2 linked regions of the Cupriavidus taiwanensis LMG 19424 genome follow. The protein of the gene in region 2 binds, or shares a complex with, the protein of the main gene of each other region. Links are inferred from orthologs where the notes say so. Each region holds a gene or a part of one and is shown on either strand. Other genes may lie near its edges.

Evidence for each region. The genes of interacting proteins can lie anywhere in the genome.
Region 1: the proteins of tldD (region 2) and pmbA are in contact, whole or in part, in a solved structure (PDB 5NJ9), measured with the Escherichia coli proteins. The link is inferred for Cupriavidus taiwanensis LMG 19424 from one-to-one orthologs.

Annotation. Positions count from the first base shown.
Region 1 is NC_010528.1:2,323,988-2,331,009, reverse strand. Bases 1,542-4,497 are described here. They hold pmbA (metalloprotease PmbA), read left to right. Parts: upstream 1,542-2,313; coding sequence 2,314-3,681; downstream 3,682-4,497. Other genes in these bases: RALTA_RS10645 (thymidylate synthase), read right to left, coding at 4,240-4,497; RALTA_RS10650 (dihydrofolate reductase), read right to left, coding at 3,743-4,243; yjgA (ribosome biogenesis factor YjgA), read right to left, coding at 1,641-2,255; mog (molybdopterin adenylyltransferase), read right to left, coding at 1,542-1,644. In the rest of the region: RALTA_RS10670 (AEC family transporter), read left to right, coding at 78-959; more of mog, read right to left, coding at 1,006-1,541; more of RALTA_RS10645, read right to left, coding at 4,498-5,034; RALTA_RS10640 (TerC family protein), read right to left, coding at 5,176-5,883; egtD (L-histidine N(alpha)-methyltransferase), read left to right, coding at 6,469-7,022.
Region 2 is NC_010528.1:1,126,805-1,133,844, reverse strand. What follows is about bases 1,938-4,911. They hold tldD (metalloprotease TldD), read left to right. Parts: upstream 1,938-2,681; coding sequence 2,682-4,142; downstream 4,143-4,911. Other genes in these bases: RALTA_RS05260 (class I SAM-dependent methyltransferase), read right to left, coding at 4,227-4,911; RALTA_RS05270 (carbon-nitrogen hydrolase family protein), read left to right, coding at 1,938-2,585. Outside these bases: RALTA_RS05275 (YhdP family protein), read left to right, coding at 1-1,731; more of RALTA_RS05270, read left to right, coding at 1,749-1,937; more of RALTA_RS05260, read right to left, coding at 4,912-5,282; RALTA_RS30235 (hypothetical protein), read left to right, coding at 5,469-5,630; 3-deoxy-7-phosphoheptulonate synthase AroG, read left to right, coding at 5,796-6,875; RALTA_RS05250 (c-type cytochrome), read right to left, coding at 7,002-7,040. UniProt on the Escherichia coli protein: Metalloprotease involved in CcdA degradation. Suppresses the inhibitory activity of the carbon storage regulator (CsrA).

The DNA of each region.
Region 1 (7,022 bases), 1.2 Mb from region 2 along the record:
AGCGCGGCTCCCGCAAGCACTCCACCATTCCCGGCGCGCCTTCCCTTGCTGGCGGCGCGTTGCCCGTTCGCCTGCCCATGTTCGAGCGCATCGTCTCCATCATCACGCCGGTCATCCTGATCATCCTGGTCGGGTGGCTGTACGGGCGCAAGGCCCATCCGGACATGGCGGGCATCAACCGCGCCACGCTGGACGTGATCGCGCCGCTGCTGGTGGTGTCGGCCTTCGTCAGCAAGGACTTCGTGCTGGCCGACCAGCTGGTGCTGCTGGGTTGCGCGGTGGCGGTGGTGCTGGGCTCGGGGGTGCTGGCGTGGGGGCTGGCGCGGTGGATGAAGGTCGATCCGCGCACCTTCGTGCCGCCGATGATGTTCAACAACTGCGGCAATATGGGCTTGCCGCTGTCCGTGTTCGCCTTCGGCCCGGCCGGGCTGGCGCCCGCCGTGGCGCTGTTCGCGGCGTCGAACCTGATGCACTTCACCATCGGCATGAAGATCGTCAACCGGCATGCGTCGCTGGCGCAGATCGCACGCAACCCCATGGTGCTGGCAACCGTGGCGGGCGTGGCGCTGGCGCTGGCGCGGCCGTGGTTCACGCTGCCGGACCCGGTCTACCAGTCGGTCAAGCTGCTGGGCGATGCCACCGTGCCGCTGATGCTGTTTGCGCTGGGCGTGCGCATGAAGGACGTGAGCCTGCGCAACTGGGGCATGGGGCTGGTTGGCGCGGCGGTGTGTCCGCTGACGGGCATCGCCGTGGCGCTGGGGCTGGCGCACTGGGTGCCGCTGACCGAACTGCAGCGCGGCCTGCTGTTCGTGTTCGCGGCGTTGCCGCCGGCGGTGCTGAATTTCCTGGTGGCGGACCATTTCCGGCAGGAGCCGGACCAGGTGGCGTCGATCGTGCTGCTGGGCAATATCGCCGCGGTGGCGTTCGTGCCGGTGGGGCTGTACCTGGGCTTGCGCTGAGGCGGCAGGCCCGCGCGGCGCTTGCCGGCGGGCATGGAGTTGTCCGTCAGGCCGCGGGCTTGGCCCGCACGGCGTTCTTGGGACGCCAGGCCTTGACGATGGCCTCGTCGGTTTCCATGTAGGGGCCACCGATCAGGTCGATGCAATACGGCACCGCGGCAAAGATGCCTTGCACCACCGGCTTGCCGTCGGCGTCACGCAGGCCTTCCAGCGTTTCGCGGATCGCGCGCGGCTGGCCGGGCAGGTTGATGATCAGCGCGGCGCGGCTGGCGGTCTCGCGGATCACCGCCACCTGGCGCGACAGGATCGCGGTCGGCACGAAATGCAGGCTGACCTGGCGCATCTGCTCGCCAAAGCCCGGCATCTCCTTGGTGCCCACGGCCAGCGTGGCCTCGGGCGTCACGTCGCGGCGCGCGGGGCCGGTGCCGCCGGTGGTCAGCACCAGGTCGCAGCCGGCCACGTCGACCAGCTCGATCAGCGTGCGCGAGATCTGCGCCGGCTCGTCGGGGATCAGCCGCTCCACCGCCTGCCAGGGCGAGGTCAGCGTGCGCCCGAACCACTCGCGCAGCGCCGGGATGCCCTCGTCCTGGTAGGTGCCGGCCGAGGCGCGGTCCGAGATCGAAACGAAGCCGACGACGAGTTCGTCGGGATGGTGGCGGACAACCGGCTGGGTGGTCTGGGTCATGCCTCGGGCTCCGGATGGTCGGGGTTTGTTTCCTCGGCGGCGCGGCCCTTGCCGTCCTTCAGGTCCAGCGCCGTCTTGATCGCCTGGAACAGCTCGCGGAAATAGCGCGGGGGCTTGCCCAGCTCTTTTTCCTTGCGCGCGTTGCGGATGGTGTTGCGCAGCGCCTGCACGTCGATGCCGGGATGCTCGCCGAGGAAGCGCGTCAGCGCCGCGTCTTCGGCCAGCAGCAGCTCGCGCCAGCGCTCGATCAGATGCATGCGGGCGGTTTCGGCCTTGCTGGTGCCCTTGAAGCCTTCCAGCGCTTGCCGGATCACCTCGACCTCTTCATCCTCGAGGCCGCGCATGATCTTGCCGACGTACTGCATCTGGCGGCGCTTGCCTTCGTGGCTGGTGATGCGGCGCGCCTGATGGATGGCATCGGCGAGCGCCTCGGGCATCGGCACGCGTGCCAGGCGGTCCTTGGCCAGCGCCTCGAGTTCTGCGCCAAGGTCTTGCAGGGCGGTCATGTCGCGCTTGCGCTGCGACTTGCTTTTCGGTTCGTCGTCTTCCGGCTCGGGGGCAAAGCCTCCGGGAAAGCGCGCGCCTTGGGAGTTACGGGAATTTCGCGTCATGCCCGGCATTTTATCTTGCTATGATTGCCGCTTGGACTTTTGATGACACCCGCCCAGCATGGACCAGATCGCCGAACAGACCGCGCATTTCACCTACACCCAGGCCCAGCTCAGCGAGATGGCCGCCGATGTGCTGCGGGTGGCACGCGAGCTGGGGGCGACCGACGCCGCCACCGAGATCTCCGAAGGCAGCGGCCTGTCGGTGTCGGTGCGCAAGGGCCAGGTCGAGACCATCGAGCAGAACCGCGACAAGGTGGTCGGGGTCACGGTGATGATCGGCAAGCGCCGCGGCAACGCCAGCACCTCGGACTTCTCGCCGGCCGCGCTGCGCGCCACTGCCGAGGCGGCCTACAACATCGCCCGCTTCACCGCCGAGGATGACTGCGCCGGCCTGGCCGAAGAGGAACTGCTGGAGCGCGCGCCGCAGGACCTGGACCTGTTCCACCCGTGGGCGCTCGACGCCGAAGCCGCGATCGACATCGCCACCCGCGCCGAGGCCGCCGCCTTCGCGGTATCGCCGCGCATCCGCAACAGCGACGGCGCCAGCGTCTCGGCCCAGCATTCGCAGTTCGTGCTGGCGACCACGCGCGGCTTCAGCGGCGGCTATCCGTATTCGCGCCATTTCATCTCGTGCGCGCCGATCGCCGGCAGCGGCAGCGGCATGCAGCGCGACGACTGGTATTCGTCCAAGCGCTCGCCGCTGGCGCTGGCCGCGCCCGAGGACATCGGCCGCTACGCCGCCGAGCGCGCGCTGGCGCGGCTGCAGGCGCGCAAGCTGACCACGCGCCGCTGCCCGGTGCTGTTCGAGGCGCCGCTGGCCGCGGGGCTGCTGGGCGCCTTCGTGCAGGCCGTCTCGGGCGGGGCGCTGTACCGCAAGTCCACCTTCCTGTGCGATTCGCTGGGCCAGACCGTGTTCGCCCCGCATGTCCAGATCCATGAACAGCCGCATGTGCCGGGTGCCATGGGCAGCGCCCCGTTCGACGAAGAGGGCGTACGCACGCGCGAGCGCGACGTGGTCAAGGATGGCGTGGTGCAGGGCTATTTCCTCTCCACCTATTCGGCGCGCAAGCTCGGCATGCAGACCACCGGCAATGCCGGCGGCTCGCACAACCTGACGCTGTCGAGCAGCCTGACCCAGCCCGGTGACGATTTCCCGGCCATGCTGCGCAAGCTGGGCACTGGCCTGCTGGTGACCGAACTGATGGGGCAGGGCGTCAATTACGTGACCGGCGACTATTCGCGCGGCGCATCGGGCTACTGGGTCGAGAACGGCGTGATCCAGTACCCGGTCGAGGAAATCACCATCGCCGGCAACATGGCGGAGATGTTCAAGCAGATCGTCGCGATCGGCGCCGATGCGCTGGTGCGCGGCACCAAGGAAACCGGCTCGATCCTGCTCGAACAGATGACGATCGCGGGGAACTGAGCGGCATCGGCTCCCAGAAAAAAAGCGGGCCAAAGCCCGCTTTTTTTATTTCATGCGCCGCTCACGATTCTTGCGAAGGCGGCCGCTCGTACGTGACGAAGGCGTAGTCGAAGCCGTTCGCTGCCGAATGATGGGTCTCGCGCGCGGTTTCGATCCACTGGGTGCGGTCGATCTCGGGGAAAAACGCGTCGCCCTCCACGTCCGCATCGATCTCGGTCACCACCAGCCGGTCCGCGCTCGGCATGGCTTCGGCATACAACTGTGCGCCGCCGATCAGGAAGATCTGCTCGGCGCCCACGCACAGGCGCTGGGCGTCTTCCAGCGACGGTGCCACCTCGGCGCCCTCGAGGCGCAGGTCGGGGTTGCGGCTGACCACGATATTGCGGCGCCCCGGCAGCGGGCGGCCGATCGAATCCCAGGTCTTGCGCCCCATGATCACGGGCGCGCCCATGGTGGTGCGCTTGAAGTGCGCCAGGTCTTCGGGCAGGCGCCACGGCAGCGTGTTGTCGCGGCCGATGGTGCCGTTGCGGGCGCGGGCTACAACCAGGGTCAGCAGCGTCATACGGCCACCGGTGCCTTGATGGCGGGATGCGACTGGTAGCCGGCCAGTTCGAAGTCTTCGTAGCGGTAGTCGAAGATGCTGTCGGGCCGGCGCAGGATCTTCAGTTGCGGCAGCGCCAGCGGCTCGCGCGCCAGCTGCGTCTGCACCTGCTCGAAATGGTTGTTGTACAGGTGGCAGTCGCCGCCGGTCCAGATAAAGTCGCCCACTTCCAGCCCGGTCTGCTGCGCCATCATGTGGGTCAGCAGCGCATAGCTGGCGATATTGAACGGCACCCCCAGGAAGATGTCGGCGCTGCGCTGGTACAGCTGGCACGAGAGCCGGCCGTCGGCCACGTAGAACTGGAAGAACGCGTGGCAGGGCGGCAGCTTCATGCGCGGGATGTCGGCCACGTTCCAGGCCGACACGATCAGCCGGCGCGAATCCGGGTTGGCGCGGATCTGCGCCACCAGCTCGGTGATCTGGTCGATATGGCGGCCGTCCGGCGCGGGCCACGAGCGCCATTGCGAGCCGTAGACCGGGCCCAGTTCGCCGTGCTCGTCGGCCCACTCGTCCCAGATCGTGACGCCGTGCTCCTGCAGCCAGCGCACGTTGGTCGAGCCCTGCAGGAACCACAGCAGTTCATAGATGATCGACTTCAGGTGCAGCTTCTTGGTGGTGACCACCGGGAAGCCTTCGCGCAGGTCGAAGCGCATCTGGTAGCCGAACACCGAGCGCGTGCCTGTGCCGGTGCGGTCGGCCTTGTCGGTGCCATGCTCGTAAACATGGCGCATGAAGTCGAGGTACTGTTTCATCGGCGCGGGGCGGGATGGAAGAGGTGGCGCGGGCGCCTGGGCCCGCAAAGCTGGCATTTTAAAGCAAGACGGGCCGCCCCTCCGGGCGGCCCGTCCTTTGCGGCAGGGCCAGGGCACGGGGCCCTGGCGCCGGAGGCAGGCTTAGTGGCTGCCAGCCGGCTCCTGCTGCTGCTCGCGGCGCTTCTGCACCAGGTAGCCGGCGCCCAGCACGCCGCCGACGATCAGCACGTACAGGCCCCAGTTGATCACCGGGTTGGCTTCGAAGAACGCCTTGATCATCGGCTCGTGCACGATCATCTTGACCGCCGTGAAGGCCAGCACGCCGGCGCCCAGGTAGATGATGACCGGGAAGCGGGCCATCAGCTTGAGCACCAGGCTCGAGCCCCACACCACGATGGGGATGCTGATCAGCAGGCCCAGCACCACCAGCAGGAAGCTGCCGTGCGCGGCGCCGGCCACGGCCAGCACGTTGTCAACGCCCATCACCGCATCGGCGATGATGATGGTCTTCATCGCGCCCCACAGCGTCGAGGCACCGGTGCCATGCTCGTCGCCGTCGCCTTCGTCGGACAGCAGCTTGTAGGCAATCCACACCAGCGCCAGGCCGCCCACCAGCATCAGGCCCGGAATCTTCAGCAGCCAGACCACGCCGATCGTCATGGCCGAGCGGACCACCACGGCACCCACGGTACCCCAGATAATGGCCTTCTTCTGCAGGTGGGGCGGCAGGTTGCGTGCCGCCAGCGCGATCACGATGGCATTGTCCCCGGCCAGCACCAGGTCGATGACGACGATGGACAGCAGCGCCGTCAGGAATTGCATCGTGAACAGATCGGTAAACCACTCCATGAACTCTCCTCAGGTACGAATCAGCGCAAGCGCGCGCATTGGGTTCGCCTGGATTCACGTGCACGGAGCATGGGGGCGCCTTTGCAAACCATGAAGTCCAGGTTGCAAAGGTCTTGCTCGACCACTGGCGCGGTATGCGCGCCGGTAGTCAGCACAACCGGGGACTGCTGTCCCGGAATGACGATTGTGCTAAGGGCATCGGCCCCGGAGCTACTCCCCTTTGAGGGACACGGCCGTTCAGGGCCGCGTTGGGCGGGATTATAAACGAACTGCAAGGGACATGCCGAATTAGGAAAGATACTGACTCAAGTTCGTTGAGGTGCCGTAGTCGTCGCGTCATGCCGCCTGTGCCGCCACCCTGCTGCGCCGGCAGCGATGACGGCGATGACGACGATTTCGCGCCCGTTCCGGCATTGGGGTGCGCGATCGGCCGGATCGGCCTATCCTTTAGGTTCGGCTCCGACCGATGCGCCGCGGACAGCACAGGCACGCATTGCGGAGACCGGCGCGCACGACATGCACAGCGCGGCCTTGGGGAATACGCAGTGAAGCAGTGCCCATTTGCGACCACACAAGGAAAACGACATGCCGGCTGTCCCGAACCCGCCGAACCCGCCCGCACACCATAAAGCCTCGCAGACGCCTCTTCCGCCCCTGAACCACCATAACGGCCACGCCGTGGCCCCGCCCGCGCTGGTGGCGCTGGCCGGTGGCCGCGCGCCGCGCCCTGCGCAACCGGAGTTCGTGCAGCAGTACCGCGAAGACAGCGGCGCGCTGCGCGACCAGGTACTGTCGGGCCTGCGCGCCGCGCAGGCGGCCATCAGTCCCAAGTTCTTCTACGATGTGCTGGGCTCGCGCCTGTTCGAGGCCATCACCGACCTGCCCGAGTACTACCCCACCCGCACCGAGGCTGCGATCTTTGCCAGCGCGGCACCCGCCATCGCGGCGCGCGCCGGCAGCGGCTGCGTGCTGGTGGACCTGGGCGCGGGCAACTGCGAGAAGGCGGCGCGGCTGTTCGGCAGCCTGCGCCCGGCGCAGTACGTGGCGGTCGATATCTCGGTCGAGTTCCTGCGCGCGACGCTGTCGTCGCTGCAGCAGCAGCATCCCGACATTCCCATGCTGGGTCTGGGCGCAGACCT
Region 2 (7,040 bases):
ACGCAGCCGGACGGGGCCACGCGCGTAAGCGCGAGCGGCCAGGCCTCGGCCGCCGGGCTGCGCGAGGCCGCGGCGGGCACCGCGCTGGCGCCGCTGGCGGCGCGGCTGGAAGGCACCACCGGCTACAGCGCGGTGATCGGCGTGCGCGACCGGCAGTTGCAGGTCCAGCTGAACACCGAGCTCAACGGCATGGCGCTGCAGTTGCCGGCGCCGCTGGCCAAGGCCGCGGCGCCCGCGCTGCCGCTGCGCGTGGAGCTGCGTCCGGCCGCGCAGTCGGCCAATGCCGCCGGCGCTGCCCGCGCCGGCACCGACGAACTGGCGGTGCAGCTGGGCAATGTGCTGAACGCACGCTACCTGCTACGCCGCGATGGCGGTGGCAACGGCGGCCATGGCTTCGAAGTGCTGGCGGGCGGCATCGGCGTGCAGCAGGCCGCGCCGCCGCCGGCGGCCGGCGTCAGCGCCGCGGCCACCTTCGACCGGCTCGATATCGATGCCTGGCGCGCCGCCTTCGCCGGTGGCGCCGGCGAAGGCGGCAGCACTGCCGCTGCGGCCGCCGACGAGCCGCCCTCGCCGTTCCTGCCGAACCGCATCGCGCTGCGCGCGCGCTCGCTGCACGGCATGGGCCGCACGCTGGACGAGGTCTCGCTCGACGCCAGCCGCGAAGCCGACGGCTGGAACGCCAGGGTCGACTCGCGCCAGGTTGCCGGCGCGGTGCAATGGCGCCCGGGCGCGACGGCTGCCGCCGGTTCGCTGCGCTTGCGCCTGGCACGCCTGAACGTGCCCGATGCCAGCGACGAGCACAACGTGGTCGATGCGCTGGCCAGCAGCATCGACACCTTGCCCGCGATCGACCTGGTTGCCGAGCAGTTCATGCTGCGCGGCCACGACTTCGGCAAGCTCGAGGTCAAGGCGCATACCGAGACCGGCGCCGGCGGCACCGATCCGGTATGGACCCTGGACAAGCTGCAGATCGAACAGCCCGGCGCCACGCTCACCGGCAACGGCAGCTGGCGCGTGCCGCGCCGCCTGCGCGCCGACGCCACCGCCGAGCGCCGCACGCTGCTGTCGTTCGCCATCGACGTGCGCGATGCCGGCGCGACGCTGGACCGCCTGGGGCTGCCGCATACGCTCAGCGACGGCAAGGGCAAGCTCGAGGGCCGCGTGGCGTGGCGCGGCTCGCCGCTGTCGATCGACTACCCGACGCTGACCGGCAAGCTGTCGCTGGACCTCGAGAACGGCCAGATCCTCAGCGTCGAGCCGGGCGCGGCGCGCCTGCTCGGCGTGCTCAGCCTGCAAGGCCTGCTGCGCTTTGCCACGCTGGACTTCCGTACGCTGTCGGGCCGCGGGCTGCTGTTCGACCGCATCACCGGCAGCGGCACCATCGAGAACGGCGTCGGCACGATCCAGGACTTCCGCCTGCGCAGCCCGCAGATCATCGCCAGCATGAGCGGCACGGCCAACCTGCTGCGCGAAACCCAGGACCTGCGCGTCGAGGTGGTGCCGCGCATCAATGCCACCACCACCTCCATCGCTGCGGCCTTCATCAATCCGGCGCTGGGCATCGGCACGCTCGCCGCGCAGTTGCTGTTCGCCGACGAGTTCTCCAAGATGTTCACCCAGCACTACCGCATCTCGGGCAGCTGGGCCAACCCACAGGTCGGCAAAGTGGAGGACAATAAGGCGCAAGGCCCGACCTTCCAGAACCGCGCGGACCCGGCCTTCCCGCGCTAGAAGAAGATGCCGCCCCCATGACCCCAGCCAGTTCTGCCAGCCCTGCCCCGTTCCGCGTTGCCGCCGTCCAGACCGTGACCGGCACCTCGCTTGACGCCAACCTGGCGCGCGCCGAGGCGCGCATCGCCGAGGCCGCCGCCGGCGGTGCCGAACTGGTGCTGCTGCCCGAGTACTTCTGCATCATGGGCCGCGCCGAATCCGACAAGGTTGCCGTGCGCGAGCACGACGGCGACGGCCCGGTGCAGCAGTTCCTGGCCGACACGGCGCGCCGCCATGGCATCTGGCTGGTGGGCGGCACGCTGCCGATGTGGTGCGATGACCCGCAGCGCGTGTACAACACCTCGCTCGCCTTCAACCCGCGCGGCGAGCGCATCGCGCGCTACGACAAGATCCACCTGTTCGGCTTCACCCGCGGCACCGAAAGCTATGACGAATCGCGCACCATCCTGGCCGGGCGCACGCCGGTCAGCTTCGATGCGCCCTGCGGCCGGGTGGCGATGTCGGTGTGCTACGACCTGCGCTTCCCGGAGCTGTACCGCGGCCTGGCCGCAGACGGCGGCACCAGCCTGATCCTGATGCCGGCCGCCTTCACCTACACCACCGGGCAGGCCCACTGGGAAATCCTGCTGCGCGCCCGCGCCATCGAAAACCAGTGCTATGTGCTGGCGGCGGCTCAAGGCGGCAAGCACGAGAACGGCCGGCGCACCTGGGGCCATTCGATGCTGGTGGACCCGTGGGGCGAAGTGCTGGCGATGCTGCCCGAAGGCGAAGGCGTGGTCGGCGGCGTGATCGACCCGGCGCGGCTGGAGGAAGTCCGGCAGAACCTGCCGGCATTGCGGCACCGGGTGCTGTAGCATGTACGCAACTGCGGGGGCCGATGGCGCCCTCGCCCACAGGATTGTCTGCCGCGCCGGCCAGCCCGCGCGGCCACAGGAAAAAAAGGACCTCTCATGAACGCCGGCGATCTCGGAATCCGCAACCTGGCCACCGCGCAGCAACTGCTGCTGGCGCCGTACGGCCTGGACGAAGCCAGGCTCCAGCGCGTGCTGGCCGATATCTTCACGCACAAGGTCGACTACGCCGACCTGTACTTCCAGTACACCCGCAACGAGGCCTGGAGCCTGGAAGAAGGCATCGTCAAGTCGGGCAGCTTCAGCATCGACCAGGGCGTGGGCGTGCGCGCGGTCTCGGGCGACCGCACCGCCTTCGCCTACTCGGATGAAATCAGCCTGCCCGCGCTGTCGCAGGCGGCAGCCGCCACGCGCACCATCGGCAAGGCCGGCAGCGGCCGTATCAAGGTCGCCGGCGAGCTGGCCACGCAAGCGGGGCGCAACCTGTACTCGCCCAACGACCCGCTCGACTCGATGAGCGCGGCGGAAAAGGTGGCGCTGCTCGAGCGCATCGAGCGCATGGCGCGCGCCAAGGATCCGCGCGTGGTGCAGGTCATGGCGGGCCTGGCGGGCGAGTACGACGTGGTGCTGGTAGCGCGCAGCGACGGCGTGATCGCCGCCGACGTGCGCCCGCTGGTGCGGGTCTCGGTCACGGTGATCGCCGAACAGGGCGGGCGCCGCGAGATCGGCTCGTCCGGCGGCGGCGGCCGCTATGCCTACGGCTATTTCACCGATGCGCTGCTGCAGCAGTACGTGGACGAGGCGGTGTCGTCGGCGCTGGTCAACCTGGATGCGCGCCCGGCCCCGGCCGGCGCGATGACCGTGGTGCTGGGCCCCGGCTGGCCCGGCGTGCTGCTGCACGAGGCGGTCGGCCACGGGCTGGAAGGCGACTTCAACCGCAAGGGCTCGTCGGCGTTTGCCGGCCGCATGGGCGAGCGCGTCGCGGCCAGGGGCGTGACCGTGGTAGACGACGGCACGCTGGCCAACCGCCGCGGCTCGCTCAACCTGGACGATGAAGGCAACCCGACCCAGTGCACAACGCTGATCGAGGACGGCATCCTGCGCGGCTATATCCAGGACACGCTCAACGCGCGCCTGATGAAGATGCCGGTCACCGGCAACGCGCGCCGCGAAAGCTATGCCGCGCTGCCGATGCCGCGCATGACCAACACCTACATGCTCAACGGCGACAAGGACCCGCAGGAAATCATCGCCAGCGTCAAGAAGGGCCTGTATGCGGTCAACTTTGGCGGCGGCCAGGTCGACATCACCAACGGCAAGTTCGTGTTCTCGGCGAGCGAGGCCTATATGATCGAGGACGGCAAGATCACCTACCCGGTCAAGGGCGCGACCCTGGTCGGCAACGGCCCGGAATCGCTCAAGGACGTGACCATGATCGGCAACGACATGCGGCTGGATTCGGGCGTGGGCGTGTGCGGCAAGGAAGGCCAGAGCGTGCCGGTGGGCGTGGGCCAGCCGACGCTGCGCATCGAGAATATGACGGTGGGCGGGACGGCCTGAGGCCGCTGTCTGACAGGGGGTTTGCTCCCCTCTCCAGCGTGCGGGAGAGGGAGCACGCAATCAGCATCCCGGACGGCCACACCCTTACGGCCGCACTTCATACACCAGATTGAACGGCGTCTGCGCCGCGCGGCGGAAGCTGCGGAAGCCTGCCTGCTCCGCCACCGCACGCATGCGCGCCTCGCCCGCCTGTGCGCCCAGGCACAGGCCGACTTCCTGCGAGCGCGATGCCGGCGTGCAGATGAAGGTCGACGCGGAGTAGAACACCCGGCCTACCGGATTCAGGTTCTGCTCCAGCGCATCGTTGGCAAAGGGCTCGACGATCATCCAGGCGCCGTCGGCGCGCAGGGTCTCTCGCACATGGCGCGCCGCGCCCACGGGATCGCCCATGTCGTGCAGGCAGTCGAACACCGCCACCAGGTCATAGTCCTTGCCGCCATAGTCCTTGGCGCTGGCCACCTCGAAGCGCACGCGCTCGGCCACGCCGGCGCGGCGCGCGGCCTCGGCCGCATGGCGCACCGAGGGCTCATGGTAGTCGAAGCCGACGAAGCGCGACGCGGGAAACGCCTGCGCCATGATGATGGTCGAGGCGCCATGGCCGCAGCCTACGTCCGCCACCATGGCCCCCGCCTCCAGCCGCGCCGCCATGCCTGCCAGCGCCGGAATCCATTCCGACACAAGGTGCGCCGCATAGCCGGGCCGGAAGAAGCGTTCGGTGCCGTGGAACAGCGCGGGATCGTGCTCGTGCCAGCCCAGGCCGCGGCCATTGCGGAAGATATCGATCATTTTGGGAATCGCGCGGAACTGCGCCACGGCGATCTGGAACGCGCCCGGGATAAAGGCCGGGCTGCCTTCCTGTGCCAGCGCAAAGGCCTGTTCTTCGTTCAGGCTGAACTGCGCCGAACTAGCGTCATAGTCGACGTAGCCGCTGGCCGCCTGCGCCGACAGCCATTCGCGCAGGTAGCGCTCGTCGGTATGGGTCTTGGCCGCCAGCATGGCGACAGTCATCGGCTTTTCCGCCAGCGCCTTGTACAGGCCCAGTTCATCGCCGACGACCACGGTCGCGGCATGCATCACCGCGCCGATATCGCCGACGAATTTTTCCATGAAGGCATTCAGCCTCGCTTCATCGACGCTCATGATGCACCTCCCCGTGCGCACTGCTCCCCGCTTTCAATATAGCCCCGGGCTATAACAGGAAAAGCCTGAATGCGGCCCGCAGGACCCGGCCGGCAAGGCGGCGCCGGACGGTTAGCCGCGTTGGTGCGCCAGCGCACGGCATGACTGCGTCGACACTTGCCAACCCCGGCAAAAGGCGCTATAAAGATGCTTCGTCGCGCGGCCAGCAGCCAATGCGCAACGAAAATTATCGAAGCGGCGCGCAATTTCCTGCCTTTCTGCCACGCAGTGCAGCATAAATCCAGCGCCCGCGAAGAAAATCGTTTCAAGCTGACCCAAGCCAACGCCTTTTTCCGCCATGTCCGCTAAGTTTTACTTTTACTTTTTTGGCGATCTCACACCGCTGGCGGATAGGGAGGGATGGCTGTAAGCAGCGCCCCGAATACAAAAAAGACCGCCAGCGACCCTGGCGGTTTTTTTATACCCGTTTGTTTTCCCACACTCTCACGACCTCACAAGAATCCTGGAGCCATCATGCTGAAGAACACCGACGACCTGCGCATCCGTGAACTCAAGGAGCTGCTGCCGCCCGCGCACCTGATCCGCGAGTTTGGCTGCTCCGAACAGGCTTCGGACGTGATCTACGGCGCGCGCCAGGCCATGCACCGCATCCTGCACGGCATGGATGACCGTCTGATCGTCATCATCGGACCCTGCTCGATCCACGATACCCGCGCCGCGCTGGAATACGCCAAGCTGCTCAAGGTCCAGCGCGAGCGCTTCGCCGGCGAGCTGGAGGTGGTGATGCGGGTGTACTTCGAGAAGCCGCGCACCACCGTGGGCTGGAAGGGCCTGATCAACGACCCGCACATGGACGGCAGCTTCAAGATCAATGACGGCCTGCGCACCGCGCGCGAGCTGCTGCTGACCATCAGCGAAATGGGCGTGCCGACCGGCACCGAGTACCTCGACATGATCAGCCCGCAATACATCGCCGACCTGGTCAGCTGGGGCGCGATCGGCGCGCGCACCACCGAGTCGCAGGTGCACCGCGAGCTGGCATCGGGACTGTCGTGCCCGGTCGGGTTCAAGAACGGCACCGACGGCAACGTCAAGATCGCGGTCGACGCGATCAAGGCCGCGTCGCAGCCGCACCATTTCCTGTCGGTGACCAAGGGCGGGCATTCGGCGATCGTGTCGACCTCGGGCAACGAGGACTGCCACGTGATCCTGCGCGGCGGCAAGGCGCCCAACTACGACGCCGCCAGCGTGCAGGAAGCGTGCGACGCCATCGCCAAGGCCGGCCTGGCCTCGCGCCTGATGATCGACGCCTCGCATGCCAACAGCAGCAAGAAGCATGAGAACCAGATCCCGGTGTGCGCCGACATCGGCCGCCAGATTGCCGCCGGCGACCAGCGCATCATCGGCGTGATGGTCGAATCGCACCTGGTGGCCGGGCGCCAGGACCACGTGCAGGGCCAGCCGGTCGACGAGCTGACCTATGGCCAGTCCGTCACCGATGCGTGCATCGGCTGGGACGACTCGGTCAAGGTGCTCGAGGGCCTGGCCGAGTCGGTGCGCCAGCGCCGACTCGTGTCGGGCAGCGGCAACTGAAGCAACACTGAAGGGTCGACGGCGTTGGCGCACCGGCTGCGGCCGGCCTGAGCCCCGCCGCGGACGAAAAAAAGCCGCTTCCAGCGAAGCGGCTTTTTGCGTGCAGGCGGCGGGCGCCGCCGGCCATTACTTCTTCAGCACCAGGTCGCCCGGCAGCGACTCGAT